One region of the Chitinophaga caseinilytica genome, then DNA from elsewhere that is predicted to be linked to it. Evidence: riboswitches for the same ligand, from Rfam matches in the RefSeq annotation. Region 1 holds a riboswitch; the other holds the start of a gene.

Region 1 (5,330 bases):
GCCGGATGCGCACGGGTACGTGAGCCTCGGCACTTCGGTAGACATCGCCCGCGCGGCGGTGGATACGGCGAAATACGTAGTGGCACAGGTAAACCCGAATATGCCGCGCACGCATGGCGACGGGTTCATCCATATCAGCCGGATCCACGCGCTGGTGTGGCACGAAGCCCCGCTGCCGGTGGTCGACTATTCTTCCGGGGCAACGCCCGCCGTGGAAGCGATCGGAAAACATGTGGCGGCGCTCATAGAAGACGGCGCCACCCTGCAACTGGGCATTGGCACCATTCCAGATATGGTGCTGCGCAACCTGGTGGGCCACAAAGACCTCGGCCTGCACACGGAAATGATGTCTGACGGCGTGATCCCGCTGATCGAAAGCGGTGTCATCAATAACGCGCGGAAAAAGATCAATACCGGGAAAACCGTGACGGCTTTCATGACGGGTACGGAAAGGCTGTACAAATTCGTGCACGACAATCCCTCCATCCGCGTCATGGACATCAGTTATGTGAACGATACCTCCATCATCCGCCGGAACCCCAAGGTGGCGGCGGTGAACAGCGCCATCGAAATCGATATTACGGGGCAGGTGTGCGCGGATTCCATCGGCACTTACCAGTATTCCGGGATTGGCGGGCAGATGGATTTCATCCGCGGCGCATCGCTGTCGGAAGGCGGCAAGCCCATCATCGCGCTGCCGTCTGTCACCAATAAGGGGATTTCCCGCATTACGCCGTTCCTCAAGGAAGGAGCGGGCGTGGTTACGACCCGCGGGCACATCCATTGGGTGGTGACGGAATACGGATCGGTGGACCTTTTCGGGAAGAACCTGAAACAACGCGCCAGGGCGCTCATCGGCCTCGCACACCCGGATCACCGGGAGGCGCTGGACCGTGCGTATTTCGACCGGTTCCTGAAGGGGAAGGGTTGATTATTTGAATTTTCCGATACAAATGATAAAAGGTGAAAACGGGCCACTATATCCGGTTTCACCTTTTTTTATTTACGAGGAATGGAATATTAATCCAGCGGATGTAATTGCACGGCGCTGAGCCAGCCTGCCATGAACTGGAAGATTTCCGGGCGCTGGGGCTCGTTGTGCATTTCGTGGTAGAGGCCGTCCCATTCTTTGTAGGTGATGAGTTTTTTCGGGGCCATTTCCGCGAACCGACGCGAGCCGTCTACGCTCGTGAAGCTATCGGCATTGCCGTGCATGAGCAGTGAAGGAATTTGAAGGCGATCGGCGTGACGGAGGCACCATAATCCATTGCTCACCAATATATGCATGAGGCGCAAACTGGCGAACGGGTGGCGCAGCGGATCGGATTCGAACTTCGCCACTTCGTTCGCATCGTGCGAAATCTTTTGGATATCGAGCGGGGTTTTGACGCGTAAATGGGGCAGGAGGGATGCGCCTGTTTTCAAAATACCCCGCAGGAATGCGTTGGGCTTTTGCGGGAGGAGGAGCGCGGGAGCGGAGATGACGGCGGCTTGCACGTCGGGTTGGCGGTGGAGAAGCAGGCCCGTCAGCAGCCCGCCGCCCATGGAATGCCCGTAAAGCACCATGGGCGCGGGGTGCGCGTCCCACGTAAATTGCAGGAACGCTTCGAGGTAATCGAAAATTTCCTCCAGCTTCAGCGTATCGCCGCGCTTGCCGTCGCTTTTGCCGTGGCCGTAATGATCGATCCCCGTTACCAGGTACCCTTCCTTATTGAAAAATTCCGCCAGCGGCGCGTAGCGCTCCACGTGCTCGCCGATGCCGTGGATCACGACCATCACGCGGTCGTAATGTTCCGGCTGCCACGTAATGCCGTGGAACCGCCGGCCGTTGAATTCCCAGTTGAAATCATGTTGCATACACTCTATTAACGGGCAACAGTCAAATTTGTTGGACGCCCCGATGATACGAATCATTTGTTTTATTCCCACCAACACCGTAGGTTTGCATCGCATTTGGTTGCAGACCCCTCACCAGGGGCGCGCATTAAAAGGGAATCCGGTGCAAAACCGGAGCTATCCCCGTAGCTGTAATCCTGCATTCGTATTTACCGGCATCACTGCATGCCACTTTCCAAAAGAAGGGAAGGCAAGCCGGTAAAGCAGGAGAGCCAGAAGACCTGCCTCATGTATTTACCATTCAACGCTTTCGGGTGAAAAGCCAGGGATGTAAAGCCTTTTACCAGGTATTTATATTCTCATTCGTATAACCCTCCATGCGCGTTGGGATCGTCCCGCGTCATGCACTTGCAAATATGTTTGCGGGTATGATGCGTGCTTCCCGGATGGTTGTTTCAAAACAAATAAACCAACATATGAAACAACATGTACGCATTCTGCTCGGCCTCGCCTTCATGGCTACCGTAGCTGCCTGTAACAAATCGGACGATGTAAGGCCCTCCGGCCCCAAAGTCCACATCGCCAAACCGGAACAAACCATCGCCGTTGGCCAGGAGCTCGAGCTTAAGCCCGAGTTCACGCAGGACGCGGGGATTTCCTTCCGCTGGACACTCAACGGCGAGCCCGTAGGCGATAAGGCCACCTACACCTTCAAACCCCGCGCGCATGGCGACTATAAAATCACCTTCGCCGCTTCCACGCCCAACGGTAAAGACTCCGCGGTCTACAACATCACCGTGCTCGGGCAATACGCCAACGGCGTGCTCGTCCTCAACGAAGGCTGGTTCGGCACCCAATCCGGCAGCGTATGGTTCTACAAATACGGCGCGGATACGCTCGTGCCCTGGGTTTATCATGCCGTGAACCCCGGCAAAAACCTCGGTGGCGTAATGAACACCCTGCAATACGGCGCCATCCATAACGGCAAATTGTACATGGTCGTGAAAGCCGGCGGCCCGCTGGTGGTGACAGACGCTTCCACGCTCGTGGAAACCGGCCGCGTGGAAAACGCCGTTTCCGGCAAAGCGATGTCTTTCGTTGGGCTCGACGCTACGCGTGGCCTCATCGGGGCAGACGACGGTATTTATCCCATCAACCTCACGTCCCTCGCCATCGGCAGCAAAATTGCCGGTGTATCGGGCGCCATCGGCAACATGGTGAAATCCGGGAACTACGTGTTCGCACATAGCAATAACGACGGCATGATCGTGCTCAACGCCACCACGTATGCCGTGGCCGGCAAGCCTTTCAAGGCTACGGTCGGTTTTGTGACGGGCAAGAACGGGCGGATTTACGGCGCGAAGGATTCGCTCCTCATGTCCGTTCACCCCACCACCTTCGTGAAAGATTCCGTGAAAATGCCGTTCGCTTCGGTGAACCCCTTCGGCGCGTGGAGAAGCGTTCAGATGGCGTCTTCCACCGTCAACGACCACATTTTCATCATCCAGCCCGCCGCCAACTGGCAATACGGCACCAAATTATACCGGTATGTGGTGGGCAACGCCGCATCGCTGGCCGCGCCTTTCATCACCCTGCCCGCCGGTCAATACTTTTACGGCTCCGGCGTGAATTACGACCATCATACCGATGAGCTCGTGATCACGACGATCAATGGCCCGTATACCGGAAGCGAGAACCGCGTGCTGTTCTACAACGCACAAACCGGCGCTTTGAAGAAAACGATCCGATACGACGGATGGTACTTCCCTGCCATGACCGTTATTCAACCATAGCCATGAAATCCTACTGGAAAATCCGCTGTTCCGGAGCCTGCCTGCTGCTTGCAGGCAGTGCTTCCGCGCAGCAGGCCATGGATTCCGCGAAGGTCCGTGAGTTAAAGGAAGTCCACATCACCGCACCGCGGCCCGTCCGCGAGATTTCACCGGGGCAGACGCTGCAGGGCGCGGCTTTGCAAAAACTCGGCGCGCAATCGGTCGCCGATGCCATCCGGTTTTTCTCGGGTTTGCAGATCAAAGATTACGGAGGTGTGGGCGGCTTGAAAACGGTGGACGTCCGCGGGATGGGCACCAACCACACCGCAGTGTTTTACGACGGCATCCAGCTGGGGAATGCGCAGAACGGCCAGATCGACCTGGGCAAATTCTCCATGGAGAACATGCAGGCCGTATCGCTCTATAACGGACAAAAAAGCAATACGTTCCAACCCGCGAAAGACTACAGCGCCTCCGCCGCCATATATCTCACCCCGCTCCGTCCGGAATTCAAGCCGGGTGAGCGTTTCCACCTGAAAGGAACGGTGAAGGGGGGATCGTTCAGTCTGTTTAATCCATCCTTGCTGTATCATCGGAAACTGTCGGGCCGCGTAACGCTTTCGCTGAGCTCGGAATGGGTGCATGCCGGCGGTCAATACAAGTTCCGTTACCGGAAAGAGAACGGTTACGATACCACGGCCATGCGCAGGAACGGCGAAGTAGACGCCCTTCGCCTGGAAGCCTCGCTGCACGGCCGGATCCCTTCCGGCGAATGGCACTCGCGGCTCTATTATTACGGCTCCGAACGCGGATTGCCGGGGTTCGTGGTGAACGGGGTGTTCGGGCATATCGACCGGCAGTGGGACCGCAACTTTTTCTGGCAGGGACAATTGCGCAAAGACCTTTCCCGGAAATACAGCCTGCTGCTCAATGCCAAATACGCAAAGGATTTCACGCGGTACCTGGCGCCGGATACGCAACTGTTGCGCATCGACAACCGATACCGCCAACAGGAAGCCTACATTTCCCTCGCGCAACAGTTTACCATCAAAAACTGGTGGACGGCCGGCCTGTCGACCGACTACCAGTTCAATCTCCTGAACGCATCGCTGAAAAACTTCTCCTATCCGCGGCGGCATACGGTGCTGGGGGCGCTCAGCACGTCCGTCACCTTACCGCGGTTCAGCGCGCAGGCGGCGATGCTGGCAACGATCATGAACGAAAGCGTGAAGAAGAATGCCGCATCCGGGCCGAAAAGGGAATTCACGCCCTCGGTCGTGATGGCGTGGCAGCCGTTCGGGAAGGAGGATTTCAGGGTGAGGGGTTCTACAAGCATATTTTCCGCATGCCGACGTTCAATGATCTCTACTATACCGACATCGGCAATTCGCGCCTCGATCCGGAGTACACGCATCAGTACGACGCGGGCTTTACCTGGAACAAGGCGCGCCCCGGTAAAATACTGGAAGCGGTTTTCCTCGAAGCCGATGCCTATTATACCGAAGTAACGGGCAAGATCGTGGCGGTGCCCACGGTGAGCCAGTTCCGCTGGACGATGATGAACCTCGGCTTCGTGAAGATCCATGGCCTCGACCTTCGCGCCGGCGCCACGCTGCTGGCCTGGGAGCGACTCCGGATGGGGGCGCGGGCGACGTACACCTTCCAGCAGGCGCGGGATTTCACCGATCTGGCAGACAGCTTCTACGGCCACCAGATCGTGTA
Region 2 (5,330 bases), 2.7 Mb from region 1:
GAAGCGCAGCACGGGTTTGCCGGCAAAGTGCCGCGTGATGCCGTCGAGCGCCTGCATGAGCTTGCGTTCCTTTTCGTGATCGGTAGATTCGAAGAGGTTTTCCTGCACCTGCGAATCCGGCACCAGGTCCATCGCTACAATACCGGTTTTCTTGTAATTATACCCCGGCTTGAAGATGCGGTCGAGCGCCAGGAGCGCCTGGCGGATGAGCTCCCGCGTGCTGCTGGCGGGTACGGGCAGCCGGAGGTTCACGGAGCGGTGATATTGCGCGTCCTGCCCGCGGAAATTATTCGTTTGTACGAACACCTGGATGATGCTGGCCCGCGAGCCCTGTGCCCGCAGCTTCTGCGCGGCCACGGCGGCGTAATTGGCGAGGGCTTCGCGGATATCGTCCTTTTCGGTGAGCAACTGCCCGAACGAGCGCGCCACGCACACCGCTTTTTTCGCCGGCGCCGATTCTTCCATCCCGATGCTCGGAATGCCGCGCAACTCATGCACCAGACGCAGGCCCTGAACGGTCAGTTCCCGCCGTGCAAAATCATCGGGCACGCGGGATAGGTCGAGCGCCGTGTGGAACCCTTTCTGGTGGAGCATGGCGGCGTATTGCGCACCGATGCCCCAGATGTCTTCCACTTGCGTGGCGGCGAGGACGGCCGTGGTTTTTTCGGGCGAGTCGAGGACGAGGAAGCCTTCGGGCAGTTTGGATTTTTTGACGGCGCGGTTGGCCATCTTGGCGAGGGTTTTGGTGGGCGCCACGCCAACGGAAACGGGTATCCCGACGTTGTGCAGCACGCCCGCGCGGATGGCCGCCGCCAGTGTAGCGGGGGAAGCATGGCCCGCGACATCGAGGAAGGCTTCGTCGATACTGTAGACCTCCATTTCCGGCACGAAGCCGGCGAGTACCTGCATCACGCGCTGCGACAGGCTGCCGTACAAGGTGTAATTCGAGGAGAAGACCGCGACCTGGTGCCGCTCCAGCATTTCTTCCATGAAGAAGGCCGGCGCGCCCATGCGGATGCCGAGGGCTTTGGCTTCTTCGGAACGGGAGATCACGCAGCCGTCGTTATTGCTGAGCACCACCACGGGCCGGTGAAGGACGGCGGGGTGGAAGAGCCTTTCGCAGCTTACGTAAAAATTATTGCAGTCAACCAGGGCGATCATAATGCTAAGTTCATTAGCAAATGTAGCTAAAAATATTGGCAAATCATCCGAAGTGCGCCACGATCGCATCGGCGATGCGGCCTACCAGCGCGGAATCTGGCGGAGTAGGGCCCTGGGAGATGGCGCGGAGGCTGTCTTCCTCGTCCAGCTCGAAGATCACCAGCCCGTCGCCCGTATCCACATGAAACGCCATGCCGTAGCCTTTCACGAAAGGCTTCACTTCGAAGCGGCGCTCGTCCACCGAAATGGTAAAAATATCCATGGGGCAAATATCCGCCTTTCCGGGTATAAATACCTGATGCCGGTTGGTACGGGGTGGATGATACAAATGAATGGGTGTATGAAGATGGAGTGGGGATTTCCTGACCGGCGCCGGTCACTTGCTGGGGGAGCCGTGACCGGAGGGCCGGGTGAGGAAAGAAAGAAGAGGCGCGTCAGTTCAACAGCGCCTGGATTTTTGTGGTCAACTCGAGTGGACTGAAAGGCCTTATAATGATTTCTTCCGCTTCCATGCCGAACCAGGAAGAAATACTGTCCATAACGAAATAGGCGGGCAGTATCATGATAACAGGCAAACTACGCCGCCCGCGCTGGGCGCGCAATTGCGCTGAAAGTTCATCTAAATGGGGGAAAGGCAGCTTCAGATCGGCGATCACCAGGTCGTAATCATACGAGCCCAATAACATAGCCGCTTCTTTTCCGTTGTATGCCAGATCTGCATGGTGTCCTTCCTTCTTAATGATCAGCTCTACTACATGGATCATTAACAAATCGTCTTCAATTACCAATATCCTTTTCATATACGAGTCGCTGTTACCCACTGCAGCGCAGGCATACGAAAGCCTGCCGCAAATAATACGGTACGTTTGGTACATGCTGCTAAAGTGGAAGTTTCAATAAAAATAGAGGCGAGTATACAGGTATACGTCTGAATCTTTTATATGGCTTTCCGGTAATATTCAATCTACTAGGTATAAGCCGGTCAGACCCATATTTGCACATACTGTGCCAAAGTTTTTATTGGTTAATGCGCATTAACAAGCCCGCTTGATAGGTTTTGAATGCGGACATTCCTATCTTTGGTCCCGAGTTCTTTACCCAATTCATATTTTCCATAGCGTGGTAGCCGGCGAAAGCCGGATTTAAAAAGGAACCGTGTGCAAATCACGGGCTGTCGCGCAACTGTAAGTAACTGCCAGAGTTACCGCCCAAGGCGTTCATTGTCCTGACCTGAACAGGATGAGAAGAACGGCGGTAATGTTACAAGCCAGGATACTTGCCCGCTATGAAAGATCTTGCTTTCGCGATTTGAAGCAATGGTCGGGACCGTCATGGGCAACATATGCCCCGCCGTTCCATGCCTACTCACATTTCCTGAAAGCGTACGAAAACCGTAAGGAGCATTAATCCACATTAATGTCTTAAAAACGTTTTTGCTATGCTGAAACACACCCTCGGCTACCCGCGCATGGGAGCCCAACGCCAGCTCAAAAAAGCTTGCGAAGCGTACTGGCAAGGCCGCATCGGCCGCCAGGAACTGACCGTCGCCGCTCAACGCCTCCAGGAAGAACAATGGCGGCTGCAACAAGCCGCAGGGATGGACCTCATCCCCTGCAACGATTTCAGTTACTATGATCATGTGCTCGACATGTCGCTGCTCGTCGGCGCCATCCCCGACCGGTACGCGCCCGTGGTCACAGACGTGCCGCAGAACACCGAAACCGATCTCGCATTCGCCATGGCACGCGGATGCCAGGAACATGGCCTCGATCTCACCGCCATGGAAATGACCAAGTGGTTCGACACGAACTATCATTACATCGTGCCGGAATTCCGGAAAGACCAGTCTTTCCGCCTCTTCTCCAACAAAGTGTTCAACGCCTTCGACGCAGCGAAGCACCAGCTCGCCGCCACACCGAAACCCGTGCTGATCGGCCCCGTTTCTTACCTGCTGCTCGGCAAGGAAAAAGAACCCGGGTTCCACCGCCTCAGCCTGCTGCCCCGGCTGCTCCCCGTTTATATCGAAGCCCTGCAACGCCTGCGCGACCGCGGTGCCGCCTGGGTGCAGCTGGACGAGCCCTTCCTCGCCACCGATCTCCCCGAAGGCGCGGCGGATGCTTACCATTACGCCTACACGGAGATTGCGAAACATTGCAAAGGCCTCCGCACCATGGTGACGACCTATTTCGAAGGGCTCCGCGACAATGCGGAACTGGCCGCCTCGCTGCCCGTGTGCTGCCTGCACATCGACCTGGTGCGCGACCCCGCGCAGCTGGAACAGCTCCTGCCGCTGCTGCCGCCGAAAATGTCGCTGTCGCTGGGCGTGATCGATGGAAGGAATATCTGGAAAAACGATTACCGCCGCTCGTTGCCATTCATTCAAAAAGCGGTCGGCCAGTTAGGGGAAGACCGGGTGATGATTGCTCCGTCGTGCTCCCTGTTGCACACGCCGGCCGACCTGGCGCTGGAAACGCAGCTCGATGAAGAACTGAAATCCTGGATGGCGTTCGCCAAACAGAAGCTGCAGGAAGTGGCGGAACTGGACAGGATATTCCATGGCGAGGCGGCCTTGCTGGCGGCCAACGAAGCGGCCATCGCCGCGAGGGGCGCATCCACACGCATCCACAAACCCGCCGTGAAAGCGCGCGTGGCCGCCATTTCGGAGCGCGATGCGCAGAGGGCTTCCGGCTTCGTGTATCGGCAAACATTGCAGCAGCAAAGGTTCGGGCTGCCGATGTACCCCACCACCACGATCGGTTCTTTCCCGCAAACGGCGGATATCCGCGCGCTGAGGGCCGCATTCAAAAAAGGCGATCTTACGCAAGCGCAATACGACGGATCGCTGGAATCCGCTACCCGGGAAACGGTGCGACTGCAGGAAGATATCGGGCTGGATGTGCTGGTGCATGGCGAATTCGAGCGGAACGACATGGTGGAATACTTCGGGGAAAAACTCGAAGGGTTCGCGTTCACGCAACATGGCTGGGTTCAGAGCTACGGCAGCCGTTGCGTAAAGCCACCGGTTATTTTCGGTGACGTGAGCCGCGAACAGGATATGACCGTTCGCTGGTCGGTGTTCGCGCAATCGTGCACCGCGCGGCCGATGAAAGGTATGCTGACCGGGCCGGTCACCATTTTGCAATGGTCTTTCGTCCGCGACGATCAGCCCCGTTCCGAAACCACGGCACAAATCGCCCTGGCGATCCGTGATGAAGTGGTGGCGCTGGAGCAGGCGGGGATCGGCATCATCCAGATCGACGAGCCCGCCATCCGGGAAGGTTTGCCCATCCGTAAGGCCGACCGGGAACAGTATCTCGACTGGGCCGTGCGCGCCTTCCGGGTTTCCGCGTCGGGCGTGCAGGACGGAACACAGATCCACACGCACATGTGCTACAGCGATTTCAACGACATCATCCGCCATATCGCGGAAATGGACGCAGACGTGATCACGATCGAAACGTCGCGGTCGCAAATGGAATTGCTGGAGGCTTTCGCGGATTTCAAATACCCGAACGAGATCGGGCCCGGGGTGTACGACATCCATTCGCCGCGGGTGCCGTCTATAGCCGAAATGGAATTCCTCCTGCGCAAAGCCGCCGAATACTTGCCGGCGCGCAACATCTGGGTGAACCCGGACTGCGGGCTGAAAACACGGAAGTGGCCCGAAACGGAAGCTGCGCTCCGCAATATGGTCGAAGCTGCGAAAGCGGTAAGGGCCGGTGTGAAGGAAACGATTTGACGATGATAAAAAAGAGCCGCGCTGGAAACAGCGCGGCCTTGTTTCGGCTTCATTGATAAGACCGGATCACGTTCCAGCCATACCATCTCTTCATAGAAGCGTCTTTAATAACTTATCGTGCGACGGAAAACATGTTGCATCATAATCCCCCCACCCCGCGATACTTGTGGAATGGCCGGTACCCCAGCCATTTCGCCAATAAGGCCAACATCCGGAACGCCCATTTCTGCAATGTGACCGGTACGCCGGCCATGTAGCAATGGTCCGGATAGCGGTGCAAAGTGGCCGCCAGCTGCAGGAAGCAGGGGATGCCCCTGCGGTTGAACGCGCCTTTCTGCGACAGCGACCATAATGTTTCGAGGATACTTTCCCACTGCATGGCCGGTGCGATCTCGTACGTGAAATGCAGCGGTTCCGTATGACTGCCGTT

What was found. A riboswitch is a leader RNA that binds a small molecule or an ion and turns the genes downstream of it on or off. The one in region 1 is predicted to bind cobalamin.
Region 2: linked by a shared signal. The riboswitch ahead of metE (5-methyltetrahydropteroyltriglutamate--homocysteine S-methyltransferase) and the one ahead of WJU22_RS18370 (DUF5074 domain-containing protein) in region 1 are both predicted to bind cobalamin.

Annotation. Positions count from the first base shown of each region.
Region 1 is NZ_CP150096.1:4,491,627-4,496,956, forward strand. Features, by position in the region: gene WJU22_RS18360 (acetyl-CoA hydrolase/transferase family protein) at 1-931, shown strand, start outside; gene WJU22_RS18365 (lysophospholipase) at 1,021-1,857, opposite strand; cobalamin riboswitch at 1,938-2,139, shown strand; gene WJU22_RS18370 (DUF5074 domain-containing protein) at 2,313-3,629, shown strand; partial or broken gene WJU22_RS18375 (TonB-dependent receptor) at 3,707-3,991, shown strand; gene WJU22_RS18380 (TonB-dependent receptor) at 4,954-5,330, shown strand, end outside.
Region 2 is NZ_CP150096.1:662,212-667,541, reverse strand. Features, by position in the region: gene WJU22_RS02840 (Y-family DNA polymerase) at 1-1,161, opposite strand, end outside; gene WJU22_RS02835 (hypothetical protein) at 1,205-1,423, opposite strand; gene WJU22_RS02830 (response regulator transcription factor) at 1,596-1,961, opposite strand; cobalamin riboswitch at 2,264-2,459, shown strand; gene metE (5-methyltetrahydropteroyltriglutamate--homocysteine S-methyltransferase) at 2,600-4,900, shown strand; gene WJU22_RS02820 (cupin domain-containing protein) at 5,040-5,330, opposite strand, start outside.